Regions from separate parts of the Jiella sp. M17.18 genome, predicted to be linked through region 2. Evidence: riboswitches for the same ligand, from Rfam matches in the RefSeq annotation. Region 2 holds a riboswitch; the other holds the start of a gene.
The links. Region 2 has a riboswitch for cobalamin ahead of cobU (bifunctional adenosylcobinamide kinase/adenosylcobinamide-phosphate guanylyltransferase). Riboswitches for the same ligand answer to the same signal wherever they lie in the genome.
Positions count from the first base shown of each region.

Region 1: another riboswitch for cobalamin. It lies ahead of AB5S17_RS17955 (HoxN/HupN/NixA family nickel/cobalt transporter); the one in region 2 lies ahead of cobU (bifunctional adenosylcobinamide kinase/adenosylcobinamide-phosphate guanylyltransferase).

Region 1 is NZ_JBFTEH010000010.1:118,028-122,238, reverse strand. It holds gene mtgA (monofunctional biosynthetic peptidoglycan transglycosylase) at 1-674, shown strand, start outside; gene AB5S17_RS17960 (peptidase) at 877-1,608, shown strand; cobalamin riboswitch at 1,688-1,906, shown strand; gene AB5S17_RS17955 (HoxN/HupN/NixA family nickel/cobalt transporter) at 2,004-3,062, shown strand; gene AB5S17_RS17950 (hypothetical protein) at 3,164-3,577, shown strand; gene AB5S17_RS17945 (copper chaperone PCu(A)C) at 3,642-4,184, shown strand.
Region 2 is NZ_JBFTEH010000013.1:67,496-71,706, reverse strand. It holds gene cobN (cobaltochelatase subunit CobN) at 1-160, opposite strand, end outside; gene cobW (cobalamin biosynthesis protein CobW) at 172-1,260, opposite strand; gene cobU (bifunctional adenosylcobinamide kinase/adenosylcobinamide-phosphate guanylyltransferase) at 1,302-1,853, opposite strand; cobalamin riboswitch at 2,070-2,319, opposite strand; gene AB5S17_RS20275 (universal stress protein) at 2,433-3,272, opposite strand; gene AB5S17_RS20270 (MFS transporter) at 3,361-4,211, shown strand, end outside.

The sequences.
Region 1 (4,211 bases), on a different contig from region 2:
GGACATGGCTGGTCGCGGCGCTTGTTCTCCTTCTCGCGGTTCCGGTGGTGCTGACGCCGGTCTACGCCATCCGGGCGATCCATCCGATGTCGACGCTGATGCTGTACGACCACGTGACCGGGCAGCCGGCGAAGCGCGACTGGGTGCCGATCGAAGACGTCGCACCGGTGCTCCTGCATTCGGTGATCATGTCCGAGGACGGGCAGTTCTGCCGCCACCACGGCGTCGACTGGGGCGAGATGCGCGCCGTCGTGCGGCAAGCGCTCGCCGGCAAGGAGACGCGCGGCGCCTCGACCATCACCATGCAGACCGTGAAGAACCTGTTCCTGTGGAACGACCGCTCCTTCCTGCGCAAGGGGATCGAGCTGCCGCTGGCCCTCTACTTCGACTTCGTCCTGTCGAAGCGCCGGATCATGGAGATCTACGTCAACATCGCCGAATGGGATCGCGGCATCTACGGCATCGAGGCGGCGAGCGAGCACTACTTCCACAAGCATGCCGCGCAGCTGACGCCACGCCAGGCGGCGCTGATCGCCGTCACGCTGCCGGCGCCGGACGCGCGCAACCCGGCGCGCCCGTCGGGCGAGCTCAACCGGCTGGCCCGGCGCATCGAGCGCATGGCGAAGCATTCGGGCGCCTATGTCGGCTGCGTCGGCGAGGACGACGGGAGCTGAGCCCCCGCAAGACCGGCGCAAGGAGGCTCATGGCATAAAGCCCGGATCGTACGACCCGCTGAACTTGCGCCGCCTTCGGGCAACAGCGCGAAAGAGTTTGCCGGCAAACGGGCTTCTCGCGTTGCCCGAACAGCGGAAGTGGCGGATATCGGACGGGCGGCTCTGCGCCGCGAATCAGGCGGTGCTTGGGGGCATCCGGTACATGACCTACTGCGTCGGGCTTCTGGTCGACCGCGGGCTCGTCTTCATGTCCGACACGCGGACGAATGCGGGCGTCGACAACATTTCCGTCGTCTCGAAGATGAAGACCTGGGAGGTGCCGGGCGAGCGCTTCCTGTGCCTGTTGTCGGCCGGCAATCTGGCGACCACCCAGGCGACGGTCTCGCTGCTCGACGAGCGCATGGTGGCGCCGGCCGAGCGCCAGCCCTCGATCCTGACGCAGCCGTCGATGTTCCAGACGGCGCGGCTGATCGGCGAGACGGTCAAGGAGGTGATCTCCGGCACCGCGAGCGGCGGCCAGACGGCGGAATCGGTGTTCTCCGCCAGCTTCATTCTCGGCGGCCAGATCCGGGGCGGGCGTCCGTGCCTGTTCATGATCTATCCCGAAGGCAACTTTATCGAGGCGGGGGCCGACAATCCCTTCTTCCAGATCGGCGAGCACAAATACGGCCGGCCGATCATCATCCGTACCTACGATCCGTCGATGTCGCTGGAGGAATGCGCCAAGCTTCTGCTGGTCTCCTTCGATTCCACCATCAAGTCGAACCTGTCGGTCGGCCTGCCGATCGACATGCAGTTCTACGAGACCGACAGCTTCAGGGCCGGCTACCGCCGCCGCTTCGACCAGCGCGATCCCTACTACCAGACCATCTCGGAAGGCTGGTCCGAGGCGCTGAAGAGCGCCTTCGACGCGCTGCCGCCGTTCCGGCGTTAGACGATCCGCCGGCGACGCATCGGCGATCCGCGGCGGCCAGGAATCGCGACCAGCCCCTTCCCCTCCCGCACGCTTTCACGTTACCAAGGAGCCCGATGGTTCTGCCGGGCGTCGCAACGATCGTCCGCAGATTAAAAGGGAACACGGTGAGGCGTACCCATCAGGGGCCGAGACCGTGGCTGCCCCCGCAACTGTAAGCGATGGGCCGGCTTCACGATGCCACTGGGACCAGTCCCGGGAAGGCGAGGCCGGCAGCGACTCGCGAGCCAGGAGACCTGCCATCACCGGACGTCAAAGCGGAGCATCGGGCGGGGTGTCCTGATGTGGCGAAGCTGCCCTTGCCGGCGGCCTCACCGATCCGTGGCGACAGGCGACGTCACAAGGCAAGTTTCCTCATGTTCTCGACCATCCAGCGACTGTTCGACGACAGCGCCCCCGATCTCAGGGGCCGCCTCGTCACCCTCTACGCCGTCCTCGCCGCCCTCAATATCGGGGCCTGGCTCTGGGCATTCATCGCGTTCCGCCACTCGCCGACCCTCCTCGGCGTGGCGCTGCTCATCTACGGCCTCGGCCTGCGCCATGCGGTCGACGCCGACCATATCGCCGCCATCGACAACGTCACCCGGAAGCTGATGCAGGAGAACAAGCGGCCGGTCGGCGTCGGCTTCTTCTTCGCCCTCGGCCATTCCACCCTCGTGGTCATCGTCGCGGCCGCCGTCGCCGGCGCGGCGACGGTGCTCGGCGGCTTCGAGAGCTGGCAGGGGATCGGCGGCACCGTCAGCACCAGCATTTCGGCGCTGTTCCTCCTGGCGATCGCGGCGATGAATGTCGTCGTCTTCGTCTCGGTCTACCGGAGCTATCGCCGCGTGCGCGCCGGCGGCACCTATGTCGAGGCCGACCTCGACCTCCTCCTGAACAATCGCGGCTTCCTCGCCCGCATCTTCCGGCCGCTGTTCAGGCTGGTGACGAAGAGCTGGCACATGTTCCCGCTGGGATTCTTGTTCGGGCTCGGCTTCGACACCGCGACGGAGATCGCGATGTTCGGCGTCTCGGCGGCGCAGGCCTCGAACGGGGTGCCGCTCGAGGCGCTGCTCGTCTTCCCCGTGCTCTTCGCGGCGGGCATGTCGCTCGTCGACACGACCGACGGGGTGATGATGCTCGGCGCCTACGACTGGGCCTTCGTCAAGCCGATGCGCAAGCTCTACTACAACATGACGATCACGCTGGTCTCGATCGTCGTCGCTGTCGTCATCGGCGGGATCGAGGCGCTCGGCCTTCTCAGCGACAAGCTCGGCCTCTCCGGGGGCGCGTGGGACGTCGTCGGGACGCTGAACGAGAACCTCAACACTCTCGGCTTCGCGATCATCGGCCTCTTCGTCGCTGCCTGGGCGATCTCCTACACGGTCTATCGCCTCAAGCGCCTCGACGCGGTCGAGGTGCGCAGCGCCGGCTGAAGCCGGCTTCAGCCGGCGCGGGTCGCCGCACGCGGCGGCCCGTTCACCCTGGTCGAACTGGCCGCTTGGCAAGCGCCGGAATCCTGCTATCCGGTAGGGCCATGGGGATGTTTCGGCAGCTGCTTCGGGATCGCGCGACGGCCTTTGCGGCCGCGCTGATCCTCGTCCAGCTGCTCCTCGTCCAAGCCGTCGCCTCGATGTTCGGCTGCGCGGCGGCGGGCGCCGCCGGCATTGCCGGCGTCACCGTGATCTGCCACGGCAGCCTTGCGGACACCGGATCGCCCGGAGCCCCGGCGCGCCCCCACGACTGCTGCCTCGACTGCCAATGCGGCATCGCCTGCGACAGCGCGGCACAGCTTCTGGCGGACCTGCCGCCGCAGACCGATCTCGGCGCCGCCTTCGTCCTTGCCGGAGCAGGCGCCGACGGCTTCCCGCCCGGCCGGCAGACGCCGGAAACCCGGCCGCCGCCCGTCATCCTCCCCCAGCCGCGCGGTCCCCCGTTCCTCTCCGCCTGATCCGATCCGCGCCCGCTCGCTTCGAGCGCGCGGCGCATCCGATTGACGAACACGGAGAAGAAAAGTGGCTCATTTCAACAGACGGGTGACCCGAGCGGCGCTCGGCGCCCTCCTCGCGCTCGCCATGACGTCCGGCGCGCTCGCCGCGGACGCCAAGGCCGGCGGCATCGCCGTCGAGCACCCCTGGACACGGGCGACGCTACCGAACGCCCCGGTCGCCGGCGGCTACATGACGCTGACCAACACCGGCAAGGATGCCGACCGCCTCGTCGGCGGCTCGACGCCGATCGCCGGAAAGGTCGAGGTCCACCAGATGTCCATGCAGGACGGCGTGATGAAGATGCGCAGTCTGCCGGACGGCCTCGAAATTCCCGCCGGGCAGTCGGTGACGCTCAAGCCGGGCGGCTATCACCTGATGCTCCTCGATCCGAAGCGGCGGCTGAAAGAGGGCGAGCACGTCCCGCTCACCCTGCGCTTCCGCAAGGCCGGCGCGGTCACCGTGGAACTCGCCGTCGAGAGCGTCGGCGCGATAGGACCGGCGGGCGCGGCCGGCGGCAACGCCATGCCCGGCAAGTCCTCCGGCCCGTCCGGCCCGAAGACGAAGTAGCCGCGCATCCGCAGGGTACCGCCATCC
Region 2 (4,211 bases):
GCTCCTGCGGGCCGAAGCCGAGGCGATGCGCGGCGGCGGAGAGGGCGGCGATCTCCGTGTCGGCCGCGGAGAGGACGGCGATCTCGCCCGGCGACTGGCCGAGATCCACCGCCTCGCCGCCCTCGTCGATCGTGCCCTTCTGCGCGAGGAGGAGGTGCAAGCGGCCGGCCCCTATTCCGCTGCGGCCGCGGTCTCGCCCGCCGCCAGCCCGCTGATCCGCCGGGCGATCGCGTCGCATGTCGCATCGTCCAGCCCGTCATGCAGGCCGATCACCACCAGTCGCGTCTCGCGCTTTTCCTCCGGCCGCCAGGGACGGTCGAAATAGGTCTCGATGCGCTGGCCGACGGCCTGGACGACGAGCCGCATCGGCTTGCCCGGCACGTCCGCGAAGCCCTTCAGCCGCAGGATGTCGTGCTCCCCGATAAGGTCGGAGAGGCCGGCCACGAACGCCTTCTGGTCGGCGAGCGGACCGGCCGAGGCGACGAAGCTCTCGAACTCGTCGTGGTCGTGCGCCTCGCCGCCCTCGTGCTCGATCTCGTGATGCGACTTGCGCGCGGCGATGAGGTCCTCGGTCCCAGCCGCGATGCCGAGGAGGACGTCGGCGGGCAGCTTCCCGTGCTCGGAAGCGACCGTCTTCACCTGCCGGCCGGTGGCCGCCGCGATCTTGCGCCGCACCGTCTCCAGCGCATCGGTGTCGACGAGGTCGGCCTTGTTGAGCACGACGAGGTCGGCGGCGCGGATCTGGTCCTCGAACAGCTCTTCCAGCGGATTGTCGTGATCGAGGCTGTCGTCGGCCGCCCGCTGCGCCGCGACCTTTTCCTCGTCGTCGGCAAAGCGCCCGGCGGCGACGGCCGCCGCGTCGATGACGGTGACGACGCCGTCCACCGTGACGCGGGTCTTCACCTCCGGCCAGTTGAAGGCCGCGACGAGCGGCTGCGGCAGGGCGAGGCCGGAGGTCTCGATGACGATGTGGTCCGGCAGGCTGTCCCGCTCCAGGAGCTTCGTCATCGTCGGGATGAAGTCGTCGGCGACGGTGCAGCAGATGCAGCCGTTGTTCAGCTCCACGACGTCGTCCTCGCTGCAGGTCTCGATGCCGCAGCCCTTGAGGATGTCGCCGTCCACGCCGAGGTCGCCGAACTCGTTGATGATCAGCGCGATCTTCCGGCCGCCGGCGTTCTGCAGGAGGTTGCGGATCAGCGTCGTCTTGCCGGCTCCGAGGAAGCCGGTGATGACGGTGGCGGGAATCTTCTGTTGCGGCATGAATGCCTCCTTGTCGGCCGGCGGGACATTGCGTCCACAACTCAACCCTTCATCTTCAACGGCAGGCCGGCGGCGACGAAATGGACGTCGTCCGCCGCGGCCGCGATCTCCTGGTGCAGGCGGCCCGCATGGTCGCGGAATTCCCGGGCCATCCGGTTGTCCGGCACGATGCCGAGGCCGACCTCGTTGGAGACGAGGATTACCGGCCCGGCGACGTGCTTCAGGCTCTCGGCCAGCGCGCTGCACTCCGCCGGCACGTCCCGCTCCTCCAGCATGAGGTTGGTCAGCCACAGCGTCAGGCAGTCGACGAGCACGATACGCGTTTCGGCGGTTTCGGCCGTGAGCGTCTCGCGCAGGGCGAGCGGTGCCTCGACGGTACGCCAGTCGGCGCCCCGCCGGGTGCGGTGGTCGCCGATCCGCGCCTCCATCTCGGCGTCGAAGGCGCGGCCGGTCGCGACATAGACCTTCGAAAGGCCGCTCGACGCCGCGAGCTTCTCGGCGAAGGCGCTCTTGCCCGAGCGCGCGCCGCCGAGGACGAGCGTGACGGACGGCAGCGCCGGTCGGGCGCGCCCTTGTTCGGATCGGTCGGTCATCTCTGCGCCAGCCCTTGCCGGACCAGCCGCACGAAGGCGCCCGTCAGCCGCTGGCGGCGACGAGCTCCGGTGCGGCCGAACGGGTCAGCCGCGGGCGGCGCCGGCGCCGCAGGCGAAACCGGATGGCGCGCAGCTCCGAACCGGCGGCGATGCGGGATGGCAATCGGTAGTCGGCATCATATCAACCTCCGTGACGGCCGCGCGGGATCGCCCGGCGGCGCAATGTCGAAGGTCGGCAGGTCTCCTGGCTCGCGGGTCGTCGATCGGTCCCTCGCCTTCCCGGAGCCTTGGCTCCAGTGGCTTTTCCGGCAGCAGACAGGGTCGGCCGTTCGGATGGGGCGGTCTCGCCGCTCTACAGTCGCGGGGTCGGCTGCGATATGGGCCCCCGGATTGGGTCGACCCGTCGCATTCCCTCTTCGCCCCTTCCACGGATTGCGGAAGGGGAACCGTCCTTCGGCCGCTCCGCGAAATGCGAAGCGGTGGCGCAGACAGTAGCGGACCGGCCGCGTTTCGCAAACCCGTTTCGCCGCAGGAGCGATCGGCGGGCAGCGAGCTGACTCCTCGTCCGTGCCGCGGACGTCAGTGCGCCAGGATCACCGGCATCTCGGCATTGGCGAGGATGTGGTTGGTGGCGCCGCCGAAGATCATCTGGCGCAGCCGGCTCTGGGTGTAGGCGCCCTTGACGAGGAGGTCGCAGCCGAGCGCGGCGGCTTCCGAAAGGATCGCCTCGCCCGAGCGGATGCGCTTGTCGGGAAGGAGCTTCAGCTCCGCGGCGATGCCGTTCCGCTCCAGCCGGCGCTGGATCAGGCTGCCGGCCGGCCGGTCGCCGATGCCGCCATCGTCGGAGAGGACGACCACCCGCTTCGCCTTGCGGATCAGCGGCATGGCAAGGGCGATGGTGCGGGCGGTCTCGCTGGAGCCGTTCCAGGCGATGACGACCGTCTCGCCGACGCTGTCGAAGCGCTTCGGCGGCACGAGCAGGATCGGGCCGCCGCTGTCGAACAGCGCCGCCTCCAGCGTGGTGATCGAGCTGCCGCCGGCGCGGGGCTGGCCGACGACGGTGAGGTCGAAGGCGCGGCCGTAGCCGCCGAGGAAGCCTTCTCCGGCCATCGCCGCCTCGTTCCAGATCGCGCGCGAGGCCGACGCGTCGCTGGCGGCCTCCGCCCCGTCATGGAGCCCGTGCTCCGCCATGGTGTCGCGGAAGAGCTGCCTCGCCTTCGCGATCGCCTGGCGGTGATCCCAGTCGCTCTCGTGGATCATCGCCACGCTGGCGGGATCCCAGCCGATGCCCGCCAGCGGCGGCACCTGCAGGGCGAAGCCTTCGATGACGCTGTCGAAGCGTTCGGCGAGCGTGGCGGCGAGATCGAGCGCGAAGCGCGCCGAATCGTGTTGCTCGACAGGAACGAGGATCGTTTTCATTTGGACCCTTACGATTATCTAGCGCTAGAGATCGGTGACGCCTCCCGCCCCCGAGTCCCTCCTTCTAGCTGATCGCCATCTCCGTCTCATGTCCAGACCTGCTGCCAGACCCGATCCCGCCGATGCTGCCGCGGCGCCGGACGAATTCGACGACCATTCCGGCGCCCGCCGCAACTTCCTGACGGTCTTCCCGTCGATCATGCTGCCGATGTTCCTGGCGGTGGTCGACCAGACGATCGTCGCGACGGCCCTGCCGGCGATCGCCGCCTCGCTCGGCGATGTCGACCGGCTGTCCTGGGTGGTGGTCTCCTACCTCGTCGCGACGACGATCGCCGCGCCGGTCTACGGGCGGCTCGGCGACGTCCTCGGACGCCGGCGGCTGATGTTCGTGGCGCTCGGCATCTTCGTCACCGCCTCGATCCTGTGCGCGGTGTCGCAGAGCATCGTGATGCTGACGGTCGCCCGCATCCTGCAAGGCGCCGGCGGCGGCGGGCTGATGACGCTGTCCCAGGCGCTGGTCGGCGAGGCGATCCCGCCGCGCGAGCGCGCCCGCTACCAGGGCTATCTCGCGGCCGTCGCGGTGACCTCCAGCGCCTTCGGCCCGGTCGTCGGCGGCTATCTCACCGAGCATTTTGGCTGGCAGTCGGTGTTCCTGGTCAACGTGCCGGTCGGGCTCGGCGCGGCGCTCCTGGCGCTGCGGCTGCCGCAGCGCGCGGGCACCGGCGAGACCTTCCGTTTCGACACGCCGGGGCTCGTGCTCTTCGCCGCCTTCATCGCCTCGACGCTGATCATGCTGGAGGAGACGCAGAGCGCGATCAGCGGCGCCTGGATCATGCCCGCCATCCTGCTCCTCCTCGCGATCGGGTCTGTCGTGCTGTTGATCCGCCGGGAGCGGCGGGCGCCCTCGCCGCTGCTGCCGATCCCGCTGCTGAAGCATCC